Regions from separate parts of the Agrobacterium sp. 22-223-1 genome, predicted to be linked through region 3. Evidence: riboswitches for the same ligand, from Rfam matches in the RefSeq annotation. Region 3 holds a riboswitch; each other region holds the start of a gene.

Region 1 (4,278 bases), on a different contig from region 3:
GCGCCGGCGTTTCGGCTTTCCGTTGCGGCCCGTCTGGGCGGAGTATTTTCTGGCCGCGCTCGGTTGCCTCGTCGTCATCGGTTTCGTGGCGGTGGTCAACAGCTACCCATGGCCGATCAACATCGCCCGCAACTATGCCGATGCCAATGGCATGGCCTGGCCTGAAGGCGGTCTGTTCATTTCGCACGGCATCGCCATTCCGGTGCTGATGGCGCTTGCCGTCGGTGCGGTCATGACCTTCATCGCCACGCGACTGCGCTTCGGCCGTTATGTCTTCGCCATCGGCGGCAACCCGGAAGCGGCCGAACTCGCCGGCATCAAGACCCGCTGGGTGACGGTGAAGATCTTCACGCTGATGGGCGTTCTGTGCGCCATCGCGGCGGCCATCTCGACCGCCCGCCTCAATGCCGCCACCAATGCCCAGGGCGAGCTGGACGAGCTTTACACCATCGCGGCGGCCGTCATCGGCGGCACCTCGCTTGCCGGTGGTGTCGGAACCATAGCGGGCGCGATGCTCGGCGCGCTCGTCATGCAGTCGCTGCAATCCGGCATGGTGCTGGTGGGCATCGATACGCCCTTCCAGCGCATCGTCGTCGGTGTGGTTCTGGTCGTCGCCGTCTGGCTCGACACCATCTACCGCGCCCGCGCCAAGTAAGAACCGAGGAGAACTCCTATGACGGACCAAGTCACGCCCCTCGTGGAAATGCGCAATATTTCCATTTCCTTCGGCGGCATCCATGCGGTGGAAAACGCTTCTGTCGATCTTTTCCCCGGTGAGGTGGTCGCCCTTCTCGGCCACAATGGCGCGGGCAAATCGACCCTTATCAAAATTCTCTCCGGCGCCTATCGGCGCGATGGCGGCGATATTCTCATCAACGGCGAGGATGCCGATATCCGCAATCCCCGCGATGCCAAGAAATACGGCATCGAGACCATCTACCAGACGCTGGCCGTGGCCGACAATGTCGATGCGGCGGCCAATCTTTATCTCGGCCGCGAGCTGAAGACGAAATGGGGCACGCTTGACGATGTCGCCATGGAAGCCTCGGCCCGCGAGGTCATGGGGCGTCTCAACCCCAATTTCCGGCGATTCAAGGAGCCGGTGAAGGCGTTGTCCGGCGGCCAGCGGCAATCCGTTGCCATCGCCCGCGCCATTCTGTTCGATGCCCGCATCCTCATCATGGACGAGCCGACGGCCGCACTCGGGCCGCAGGAAACGGCGCAGGTGGGCGATCTCGTCAAGGAGCTGAAACGGCAGGGCATCGGCATCTTCCTCATCAGCCACGATATTCACGATGTCTTCGATCTGGCCGACCGGGTCTTCGTGATGAAGAACGGCAAGGTGGTGGGCCATGCCCGCACGCAGGATGTCACCAAGGACGAGGTGCTTGGCATGATCATTCTGGGCAAGGTGCCGACCGGTGCGGTGCCGGGGCCGGGTGCGGTCGCGCTCTGAACTCAGTGAAATAAAGATATAAAGATTTCTTTATGTCTATTGACATCGTGGCACCCGTGGTGAGAAATGCGGGTGTCATGGTTCTCCGGGCTTGTTTGTTCGATCCCGGAGCTAAGAGGGAATCCGGTGCGCCGACGATCGGCAAGACCGGAGCTGCCCCCGCAACTGTAAGCGGCGAGCCTTTGTCCAACACGTCACTGGGGTAAACCCCGGGAAGACGGACAAAGGCGACGACCCGTAAGCCAGGAGACCTGCCAGGACAAAATAACGTCCACGGGCGGGGTGTCCCGGTGGTTGCTGCTATGGTCCGGCACAGGCCGGGCCTGCACGCGTCCGCTTTACCCATGCCCCCACAACCAAATGGGGTATGACAATGCCAGACAAGACCATTCCAGTCGCATCGCTCGGTTTTCCGAGGATCGGACGCCATCGCGAACTGAAGTTCGCGCTTGAAGGCTTCTGGTCCGGCAAGATTTCCGAGACGGAACTGCTCGAAACCGCAGCTAGGCTGCGCGCCGAAAACTGGGCGCTTCAGCGTGAGAAGGGGATTACCCATATCCCGTCCAACGATTTCTCCCTTTACGATCACGTTCTCGATACGGCCGTGATGGTGGGCGCCATTCCATCCCTTTATGGATGGGCGGGTGGGGATGTTTCCCTCTCCAACTATTTCGCCATGGCGCGCGGCAGCCAGAGCGAAGGGCATGCAGGCTGCGGCCATGGGCATGAAGGACATTCGCATCATGGTCAGGGCGTTCCCGCGCTGGAAATGACCAAATGGTTCGACACCAACTATCACTACATGGTGCCGGAGGTTTCAGAGGATCAGCATTTCGTGCTCACCTCGCAAAAGCCGGTCGACCACTTCCTTGAGGCGAAGGCGCTCGGCATCCATACGCGTCCGGTCATTCTCGGCCCGGTCACGTTCCTGAAACTCGCCAAGGCGCGCGAGGCAGCCTTCAAGCCTCTCGATCTGCTGGCAAGGTTGCTGCCCGTCTATGAAGAGCTGCTGCGTCGCCTGCGCGCGGCCGGTGCGGACTGGGTGCAGATCGATGAGCCGGTCGCCGTGCTCGATCTTTCCGAGGGGGAGCGGCACGCGCTGGCCGTGGCCTATCGGGCTTTGTCGAAGGCCGCGCCGGATTTGAAAATCCTGCTCGCCACCTATTTCGGTGGGCTTGAGGATAATCTCGAAGCCGTCGCAGCGCTTCCGGTCGCGGGCCTTCATGTCGATCTGGTGCGAGCGCCCGATGCGCTGGAGGCGGTGTTGAAGGCTTTGCCGGGAAATCGCGTCCTGTCGCTGGGTGTCATCGACGGCCGCAACATCTGGCGCGCTGATCTCGCTGCAATTATTACCCGATTGGAACCCGCCATCGCGGCACGCGGTGCGGCGGCGTTTCAGATCGCGCCGTCCTGCTCGCTGCTGCATGTCCCGGTCGATCTCGAACTGGAAACCGGCCTCGATGCCGATCTGAAAAGCTGGCTTTCCTTCGCCACCCAGAAGCTCGGCGAACTTGCCGCGCTTGGCAGGGCTCTCGGTGAGGGCAAGGCTGCTGTCGCGACGGAACTGGAGGCTGCCTCCAAGGCCGTTGCCGCGCGTGCATCCTCGCCGAAGGTAACGGACGTCGCCGTGCAGAAGCGTATTGCGACGATTGGCGAGGCCGACAGGAAGCGGGTGAGCCCGTTTGCCGAGCGGCAGAAAGTGCAATCGCAGGCCATTGCGCTGCCGCTTTTCCCGACGACGACCATCGGCTCCTTCCCGCAGACGCCGGAGGTGCGCAAGGCCAGATCGGCGCATTCCAAGGGCGCGCTGACGGATGCGCAATATGAAAAATTCCTGCAGAAGGAAACCGAAATGACCATTCGCTGGCAGGAGGAAATCGGTCTCGACGTTCTCGTCCACGGCGAGTTCGAGCGCAATGACATGGTGCAATATTTCGGCGAACAGCTTTCCGGCTTCGCTTTCACCCAGCATGCCTGGGTGCAGAGTTACGGCTCGCGTTATGTGCGCCCGCCCATCATTTTCGGCGATGTGTCGCGTCCGAAAGCGATGACGGTTCGCTGGTGGGAATATTCCCAGTCGCTCACCGACAAACCCGTCAAGGGCATGCTGACCGGGCCGGTGACGATCCTCAACTGGTCCTTCGTCCGCGACGATATCGCCAGAAGCCTGACATGCCGCCAGATCGCGCTCGCCATCCGCGATGAGGTCAATGATCTCGAAGCGGCCGGTGCGCAGATGATCCAGATCGATGAGGCAGCTCTTCGCGAAGGACTGCCGCTTCGGCACCGGCATTGGCAGGATTATCTCGGCTGGGCGGTGGAATGCTTCCGCATTTGCTCCAGCGGTGTGGGCGACCGCACACAGGTTCACACCCATATGTGCTATTCCGAATTCAACCAGATCATCGATGCCATTGCTGCCATGGACGCCGACGTGATCTCCATCGAGACCTCGCGTTCGAAGATGGAATTGCTGGATGCGTTTCGGACCTACAAATACCCGAACCAGATCGGTCCCGGCGTTTACGACATCCATTCCCCGCGTGTGCCGGCGGTTGGAGAAATGGTCGATCTTCTGGCGCTGGCGCGAGAGCGGCTTGACGACCGGCAGCTCTGGATCAATCCGGATTGCGGCCTGAAGACGCGTAAATGGGAAGAGGTCAGGCCGGCACTGGTCAACATGGTCGCCGCCGCTGCCGAGCTTCGCCGCGCGGTGCTCTGATATGAATGGAGGCCCGGCGAGAACCGGGCCTCCATCATGGCTTCCGCCGGGAAAATGTGGGGGAGGGCATATGAATGCCTCTCCGGAAGGATGGAGCCAG
Region 2 (4,278 bases), on a different contig from region 3:
GCCGCTTTCGCGGATCAGGTCTGCGATATGCTTTATGCGCAATTGCGCGAGCCGCCCCGCGTCATCGGCAATACGGCCGAGGTGCGGCGTTACGCCAATGCGCTCGCCCGCCAGAATATCGTCATCCGCAAGATCAGGAACGACTTGCGCGGCTATGGCTGCTCATCCGGCAGCGTCATCGTCTACGGCAATCCCAATGCCGGTATCTGCGCCGAAATCGGCGATGCGCTGGCGGAAGCAGAAAGCGAGCGCGACGCCATCATCCGTGACCGCGACGACGCCATGGCGGCAGCGCGTAGCGACGACGGCGACATCAGGCGTCAGCGCATTCTTGCCGCCCTCGATGCCAATGGCTGCAACACCCTGCCGCAAACGGAAACGCAATTGCCGCCGCCTCCGGATGTAACGCGTTATCCCGACGCTTTTCGGCAGAATGGCCCGCAGAACGGCGACGAGCCGGGACAGGCGGGGCTTTCGCCCTACCCCAACGCCGCCGAGGGCGGGCTTCGCACACTCTGCGTGCGCACCTGCGACGGCTCGTTTTTCCCCATCGCTTCCAATGCCTCGCCGCTCGATTTCCGCGCCCAGGCGGAGCAGTGCGAGAAAATGTGTCCGGGCACCGAGACGGAGCTTTATTTCCACTCCATGACGGATCAGGAAACCGCCGATATGGTTTCGGCGGAAACAGGCAAACCCTACAGAGAGCTGCCAACCGCCTTCGCTTACAGGAACGCCACAGCAAAAGCGCCGGGCTGCGCCTGCAACATGGCCGCCTATCACAATGAAATGCAAAAGCAGGAAGAGGCCGCCCGGCCGCAGCCCGAAAAACCCTATTCCGGCATCACCACCATTCCATCACCGCAAGGTGACAAGGCTGAAAAACCCACCGAACAGCAACAGGCTGCCAAGCCGCCGGAACAGCCCGTTCCCGAACGCGACTATGACCCGAACGATAGCCGCGTCCGCGTCATAGGCCCGAAATTCCTGCCCGACCAGACGGGCCGGATCGACCTGAAGAACCCGGCATTGAAGGGTATACAGCCGCAGCAGTGACATACATCGCGGAGCGAGCGCGCTCCCCTTGCTTCTTCTCCCCGAGGGGGAGAAGTCCGCGGCAGCGGGATGAGGGGGCGGCGTCAGCGATATTCGGAGAGCTTGCCCCCTCATCCGACCCTTCGGGCCACCTTCTCTCCGGCGGGGAGAAGAAACACGCGGCAACGTCCCGCTTTGTTCACAGGCCTCCGCTTCTACACCCCGCCCCAGCGGTTACGGAACACCAGTTCCTCCAGCGGCACGCGCTGTCGCCAGCCCTTCACCGCCAGTTCCGGCTCGTTATAGAGCGCATCGACACGGCCGAGGCAAAGCCAGGCGACGATTTCGATATGGTCGGGAATATCGAGAATGGTGCGAATGTCGCTATCGTGGAAAATGCTGACCCAGCCGACGCCGATGCCTTCGGCGCGCGCCGCGAGCCAGAGATTCTGGATGGCGCAGACGGTGGAATAGACATCCGTGCGCGGATTGTGGGTGCGGCCCAGCACCACCTTGCCGCCGCGCGTCGGATCGCAGGTGACGCAGATGCTGAGCGGCGCCTTGCGGATGCCTTCAAGCTTGAGACTGCGATAAAGCGCCTGCTGCTCGCCCGTAAACATCGCCGCCGCCTCCTCATTGGCGCGGCTGAAGGCCACGAAGGCCGCCTGACGGATCGCGCCATCGGTGACGAGGGTAAAATTCCACGGCTGCATGAAACCGACAGAGGGTGCGGAATGGGCCGCCTTCAAAAGACGCTCCACCAGATCGTCCGGCAGCGGGTCCGGCAGGAACTGGTCGCGCACGTCACGACGGGTCTCGATGGCGCGGTAAATCGCCTCGCGTTCCTCACAGGAAAACGGGCGGGCGGGCGAGAGCGCGTGATCGAACGAACTGGCGCCGGGCGGATTGCTTACGGACGAATCGGCTGGCATCGTTTATCCCCAACAATGCGAAGACCGGGCGCAAATGCGCACCCCGCCTCGACAACAACCTGCCGCCGTCCGCGCGGTTCGGTCTATCCCGTCAGGCCGGTCTTCTGACTTGGCTTCATCCGCCCTTTTCGCCTTCCCGAATTGCTCCAGTGGCTTTAAAAAAGAACGTCCGCCTCACAGCGCTGGGCACGTTCCGGTCTTTCACCGGATTCCCGATTCTCCCGCCGCAAGGGCAGGCACCTGACAGGCAAGCTATGGGCAAAAAAGTTTGCGGATGCAAGCATCCTGCCGGCGGTGCGGCAATGTGGCCTGCCTCATCCCCATCATTCCACCGGGAAATACCTGACATAAGCGAACTCGTCCCCATCCGGTGACCAGTTGGGCGAATTCATCGTTCCCTGCCCGCCGAAAAGTTCGAACAGCGTCTCGGCATTGCCGCCATCCATATCCATCAGCCGCACCCGCACATCGAGATCGCGCGGATGGTCGAAAACGTCGCCGTCATAGGAAACGAACACCACCTTGTCTCCCCTCGGAGACGGGTGCGGAAACCAGTCGCCATAGGGGCTGTCGGTGATGCGCTCGACGGCTGAGCCATCCACCCGCACGCGCCAGATCTGCATTCGCCCGGTGCGGCTGGAATTGAAATAGATCCACTCACCGTCCGGCGAATAATCCGGCCCGTCATTGCGGCCTTCGCCATGGGTCAGCCGCGTCTCGACGCCGCTTGTTATATCCATCGAATAGATATCGAAGACCTGATCGCGAATGCCGCAATAGGCAAAACCTTTCTCATCCGGCGACCAGCCATGCCAGTAAGAGGGAAGATTTTTCGTCATCAGCCGCGGCGCACCGCCCGCCGAGGCCATGAGATAAATGGCGCTCTTGCCGAATTCCACCTTGTCGGAAATGGCGTAGAGCGAACCATCCGGCGAAATGCCGTGATCGTTGTTGCAGAGCGTCGCAAAGCCGGTATCGACCTTTTGCGGCGAAATATCACCGGCAAGAGACAGGCGGTAAAGCAGCCCTTCGCTGTTCAGCAGCAGGTATTTTCCATCCGGCGACCAGTTCGGCGCTTCAAAAAGATCAGGCGTCTGCCACACCACCCGCATCTGCCGGGTGCGGATGTTGAAGATTTCGATGGAGCTGCGCATTCTGCCTCCCGGGCGTGTCGGTGTCTCGTTCAAAGCGCCCGGTGCAGACATTCCGTTTGCATCCGCCATCGCCTCGATTATGATCCTAGGGCGGCAGGCACCGTCCTGCAAATTCAAACCAGAAAAAACGCCAGCGCTCCGGCACCGTCCGCGACCTTTGCCGTTTCTCCCAGATCCGAGGTTCCGCGATGAATACCATCGCCGATCACGGCATCCGCTTCGGCCGGATCGCCGCAATGCTTCCTGTCAAAAACATCGAAAAGGCCCATGATTTTTACGTTGGCGTGCTGGGCTTCGAAAAGACCTTCGAAAACGGCAACCCTGTCGGCTTCATGATCCTCAAACAGGGCAATGCCGAGCTGCACCTGACATTGCAGCCCGCACACAAGGCAGCACCCTTCAATGTGGCGCATATGATGGTGAGCGATGTGGACGCGCTGCATGCGCTCTGCAAGAGCCAGGGCTTGCGCATCATCAAGGGCCTGCAGGACAAGGATTACGGTCTCAGGGCCTTTGTGTTTGAGGACCCGGATGGCAACCGCATCGATGTGGGACAAGTTATTTAAGGTAAGTGAACGGCGCGGGGTTTTCTCCGCGCCGCTTGCTTAAACACGAAGGCTTGTTGTGGAACGAGCGCATGCCGCTTGTTTCTTCTCCCCGCGGGGGAGAAGTCCGCGGCAGCGGGATGAGGGGGCGACGTCAGCGATAGACCGAGAGGTTGCCCCCTCATCCGACCCTTCGGGCCACCTTCTCCCCGGCGGGGAGAAGAAACGCACGGCAACGCCGGGCAAAGCATCCGCTACCCGCGCCTTCCTTCAATCATCGATCCCGAAACCGGTTGGTGATCGGATAACGCCTGTCACGCCCAAAGTTCTTCTTGGTGATCTTCACACCCGGCGCCGATTGCCGGCGCTTGTATTCGGCGAGATAGAGCAGATGCTCCACCCGGTGCACCGTCGCCACATCATGGCCACGAGCCAGAATTTCCTCAACCGACATTTCCTTCTCGACGAGGCATTCCAGAATATCGTCCAGCACCGGATAGGGCGGCAGCGAATCCTGGTCGGTCTGGTTGGGGCGCAATTCGGCCGAGGGGGCCTTGGAAATGATATTGGCCGGGATCACCTCACCGGAAGGGCCGAGCGCGCCCGGCGGCACAT
Region 3 (4,278 bases):
GCCCCCGGCGCGGCTTGCGAATACCCGCCAGCATGGAAAGCAGCGTGCTTTTGCCGGAACCGTTCGGTCCGATGACGCCGAGAAACTCACCGGAACCGACATCGAGTGAGACCCCGCGCACGATATCGATATTGCCGGCGTGGAAATGCAGGTCGTGAGCGGATAATTTCATGAACGCCCCCTCTTCTGCCCAAGGATGAAGGCAAAGGCGGGTGCGCCAACGAGCGCAGTGATGACACCGATGGGCAGCACCTGCCCCGGAATGACAATGCGCGAGAGAATATCCGCGACGATCATGAAAACCGCGCCGGTCAGCGCCGTCACCGGCAGCAATATACCATGGCGAACGCCGACGAAGATGCGTGCGGCATGCGGAATGACGAGGCCCACGAAGCCGATGGAGCCGACCAGCGATACCATCGCAGCCGTCATGATCGCCGAAACGGAGATCAGCACCGCATAGACCCAGCGCACCGGAATGCCGAGCGAGGCAGCAGCCTGACCGCCGAAGGCGAAGGCATCGAGCGCCCGGGCATACCAGAGACACACCGCAAGTCCCGCAAGGCTGACCGGCAGCGCCAGCCAGACATCCGGCCAGCGCACGCCCGAGAGGTTGCCCAGCAGCCAGAACATGATGCCGCGCGCCTGTTCGGCATTGGCGGATTTGGTGACGATGAAAGAGGTCATGGCATTAAACAGCTGCGACCCGGCCACCCCGGCCAGAATGATAGCGCTGTTGCCATGTCCCCCCCGCACCGCCAGAAGGCTGACCAGCGAAAACGCAACGAAGGCACCAATGAGCGCCCCGGCCGGCATCGTCAGGAACCCCGCTCCGAAGCCAAGCAACGCGACAGCGACGGCACCGGTGGAGGCGCCGGCGGAAATGCCGAGAATATAAGGATCGGCAAGCGGATTGCGCAAAAGCGATTGCAGCACCGCCCCGGCCAGCGCCAAAGAAGCGCCGCAACAGGCGGCAACAACGGCGCGGCTGAGGCGGTAACTCCAGACAATGCCCTCATCCAGCGGTTCCAGCGGATAGGTCGCATGGAAGACGCGGTTGGCGATTGTTTTCGCCACGACGTCAAAAGGAATGGCAGTCTCGCCGATGGCCGCCCCGGCCATCAGCGCGACGAGCAGCAGGGCGAGCGCGGCAAAAGCCAGCCCTACCCTGCCGAGATGGATGGAAAGACCGTTCACTTGGCGAGGCCGGCAGCCGAAATCGCCTCGGCCAGCGTTTCGATGCCTTCAATGGTGCGAATGGTCGGGTTCATCGCCTGCGCATCCATCTCGAACACATGACCTTCCTTGACGGCTGGCATGATGCTGGCCACGGGATCGGTGGCGAGGAACTTCAGCTTGACGGCGACATCGTCAGCCGGGAAACGGCGGCGATCCATCTTGCCGGCGACGATGATGGAGGGATTTGCCTTGGCGATGGTTTCCCAGCCGACGGTCGGCCATTCTTCATCGCTTTCGATGACGTTCTTTAAGCCCAACGCGGACATGATGTAGCCGGGGGCGCCATTGCGGCCGGCCACATAGGGATCGATATCCAGCTCGGCGCTGGAGAACCAGAAGACTGCCGAAAGCTTGCCATTTGCCGAGGCGATCTTGGCGCGGGCGGCTTCTTCACGCTTCTTCAGGTCGGCAACGACCTCTTCACCGCGATCCTGCACGTTGAAGATTTTGGCGAGATCGCGGATTTCCTGGTAAATCAGATCCATGGTGAAGACGGTGTTGCGCACGCCGTCACCGCCGCCGGAATTGTCCTTGCCCATGCAATCGGCGGGCGAGGTATAAACGGGAACGCCAAGCTCGGCGAATTGCGCCGGTGTTCCGACAACGCCTTCCGGGCCGATCTGCCACTGGAACTGCGTCGTCACGAGGTCCGGCTTCTTGCCGATGACCGCCTCAAAGCTCGGATCATTGTCAGCCAGACGCTCGACCCTGGCATTGGCCTCTTCGTAGCCCTTCAGAACCGGACCGATCCACAGCGCCGTGCCGACCACCTTGTCGGAAAGGCCGAGGAGGTAAAGAACCTCGGTCGTGCTCTGGCCGACGGACACGGTGCGGGCGGGTGCCTGCTTGAAGGTGATGTCCTGACCGCAGCTGTTGATCGTCAGGGGATAGGTGGTTTCGGCAGCATTGGCGCCGGCGACGGGCAAAGCCGCAAGCGCAGCGGCCAGAAAGCCGGCATGGACCGGCAGGCGTCTAGAATGAAACATGTGTTCTCCAGTCGAAAGTAAATCTTATTCCAGAGCAGCAGGCGTCAAAACGCGCAGCAACAGCGGGACGTCTTGTACGGAGAACGGCAATAGGACGCAAACGAAATGTTATGAAATAACATTACAATCTCCTCCTCCGGGCTTCCCCGCCCGTAACGATGGTTTATATTTCGACGGCAGGTCTCCTGGCTCACGGATTTGCGTCGCTCATCTGCCTTCCCGCATTCCGGAGAATACAGTGGCATGACGCCTTGAAGCGTCACGGGGATGAACGACAATCCGCTTACAGTTGCGGGGGCAGCCACGGCATTGGGCGAAAAAGATCGCCCGCACCATGTTCCCTATTAATCCCTTCGCCTTTCGGCTGCAGGAACCGTCGCTTTCTCACATAAGGGGCAAGAGGCGGGGCGTCAATTGCGATAGTGCCGCACCTCAGCACAAAGACGGGCCTGCCAGGGCGAAAATCTTTGCAGAACCGGAACCTGCCGGTTGCGGCGCGCCTTTCGACATGGCGGTGAGCGTTTCGATCACCACCAGCCCGGATTGCGCCAGGAACTCGGTCAGAAGACCGCTATCCCGCACGGCATCGAGACGGACAAGCTGATCGTCGAGATCGGAAAAATGTCGCCTCACCAACGCAATCGCATCCGCCTCGTCACCGGCGACGACCGGGCCGACAATATGGCCCCGCCCCGCTGCACGCCGCAATGCAAAGGCGGCAAGACGATCGGCCTCGAACAGGCCATAACCCGTATTTTCCCGGAGAAGGCGTTGCAGGACGCCCCGGCGCGAAACACCGAAAGCCGCGCGATCCAAATCCGCCACGGCGGACAAATGATCCTCGGACAGCGGCTCGATTCTCTGTTTTCTTCCAAGTGTCGGCATCTCGGCAGGGCAGCGCGCCTTGCCGCGCAGGAGATGTACTTTTTCGGTATCTCCGGAAAAACCCAGCCGTGCGAAAAGCCGTCGCGAGGCTTCCGTTGCGTTCAACCGCAGGGCGGCGTCAGAGTGACCCGCGATGAGTTGGCCCACCAGCCATGGCGCAACGCCCTGCCTCTGCAAACGGGGGGAAACGATGACCATGCCGACCGTCGCGAAACCCTCATCATAAGGAAACAGCATTGCCGTTGCGACAACGCGATCGATTTCGTCAAGCGCGGCAAGCCCGACGCCGCACTGCCGCAGGAAACACCATTCGTTCGCGTGATATCGCCATCCGACAGCCATGGACAAAGCATGCAGATGATCGGCCTCCACATCGGCGATATCCACTGTCCGCAACTCGAAACTATCGACTTTGAGCAGCTCCATGACAAACGGCTCTCATTCCCTCCGGCGCGGAACCTTGATCCCGGCAGCCCAGTTCACGACATCCGAAGATAACCAGCCTCGTCAGCAGGAATTTTCCGAAAGCGCTGGAAGGACACAACAATCTACTGAAATCACCCGTATTTCAGCAGATAAACGCCGCAGGCCGCTCTAAGCTTTTCGGCGTTGAAGCGACGGAGACAGCCATGAACGCAATCGACATTCTGGAGCGTCTTGTCGGCTTCCCGTCGGTGGTCGGAACCGCCAATGGCGACATTGCCGGATGGATCGCCGATTATCTGGAAAGCCACGGCGCGAAAGTATCGCTGCTTGCCGGCCCGGAAGGCGACCGCGCCAATCTCTTCGCCAGCTTCGGCCCGACCGATGCCAGCGGATACATCTTGTCCGGCCATATGGATGTGGTGCCTGCCGGTGAGCCGGAATGGTCCTCCGATCCCTTCACGCTGAGAACTGAAGGCGAGCGCCTCTACGGACGCGGAACCACCGACATGAAAGGGTTTCTGGCCACGGTTCTCGCCGCAGCACCGGCATTTTCACGCATGGCGCTGAAGCGGCCCGTTCACATCGCCTTTTCCTATGACGAGGAGGCGGGCTGCCGCGGCGTTCCGCATCTCATCGCCCGATTGCCGGAGCTATGCGCAAAACCGGCGGGCGCGATCATCGGCGAACCGAGCAATCTGCATGCGGTGCGCGCCCACAAGGGCAAGGCCGCCGCACGCATCAC

What was found. Region 3 has a riboswitch for cobalamin ahead of ACQZ60_RS18835 (ABC transporter substrate-binding protein). Riboswitches for the same ligand answer to the same signal wherever they lie in the genome.
Region 1: it holds a riboswitch for cobalamin, as region 3 does, so the genes downstream of both, metE (5-methyltetrahydropteroyltriglutamate--homocysteine S-methyltransferase) here and ACQZ60_RS18835 (ABC transporter substrate-binding protein) in region 3, are expected to answer to the same signal.
Region 2: it holds a riboswitch for cobalamin, as region 3 does, so the genes downstream of both, bluB (5,6-dimethylbenzimidazole synthase) here and ACQZ60_RS18835 (ABC transporter substrate-binding protein) in region 3, are expected to answer to the same signal.

What each region holds. Positions count from the first base shown of each region.
Region 1 covers NZ_JBNWCN010000002.1:470,597-474,874, forward strand. The annotation lists gene ACQZ60_RS14255 (sugar ABC transporter permease) at 1-655, shown strand, start outside; gene ACQZ60_RS14260 (ATP-binding cassette domain-containing protein) at 674-1,456, shown strand; cobalamin riboswitch at 1,518-1,729, shown strand; gene metE (5-methyltetrahydropteroyltriglutamate--homocysteine S-methyltransferase) at 1,830-4,178, shown strand.
Region 2 covers NZ_JBNWCN010000001.1:1,628,368-1,632,645, forward strand. The annotation lists gene ACQZ60_RS08075 (DUF2865 domain-containing protein) at 1-1,053, shown strand, start outside; gene bluB (5,6-dimethylbenzimidazole synthase) at 1,248-1,964, opposite strand; cobalamin riboswitch at 2,042-2,223, opposite strand; gene ACQZ60_RS08085 (TolB family protein) at 2,288-3,118, opposite strand; gene ACQZ60_RS08090 (glyoxalase superfamily protein) at 3,307-3,684, shown strand; gene ACQZ60_RS08095 (NAD+ synthase) at 3,938-4,278, opposite strand, start outside.
Region 3 covers NZ_JBNWCN010000004.1:293,298-297,575, forward strand. The annotation lists gene ACQZ60_RS18825 (ABC transporter ATP-binding protein) at 1-172, opposite strand, end outside; gene ACQZ60_RS18830 (FecCD family ABC transporter permease) at 169-1,197, opposite strand; gene ACQZ60_RS18835 (ABC transporter substrate-binding protein) at 1,194-2,225, opposite strand; cobalamin riboswitch at 2,384-2,618, opposite strand; gene ACQZ60_RS18840 (GNAT family N-acetyltransferase) at 2,658-3,536, opposite strand; gene argE (acetylornithine deacetylase) at 3,740-4,278, shown strand, end outside.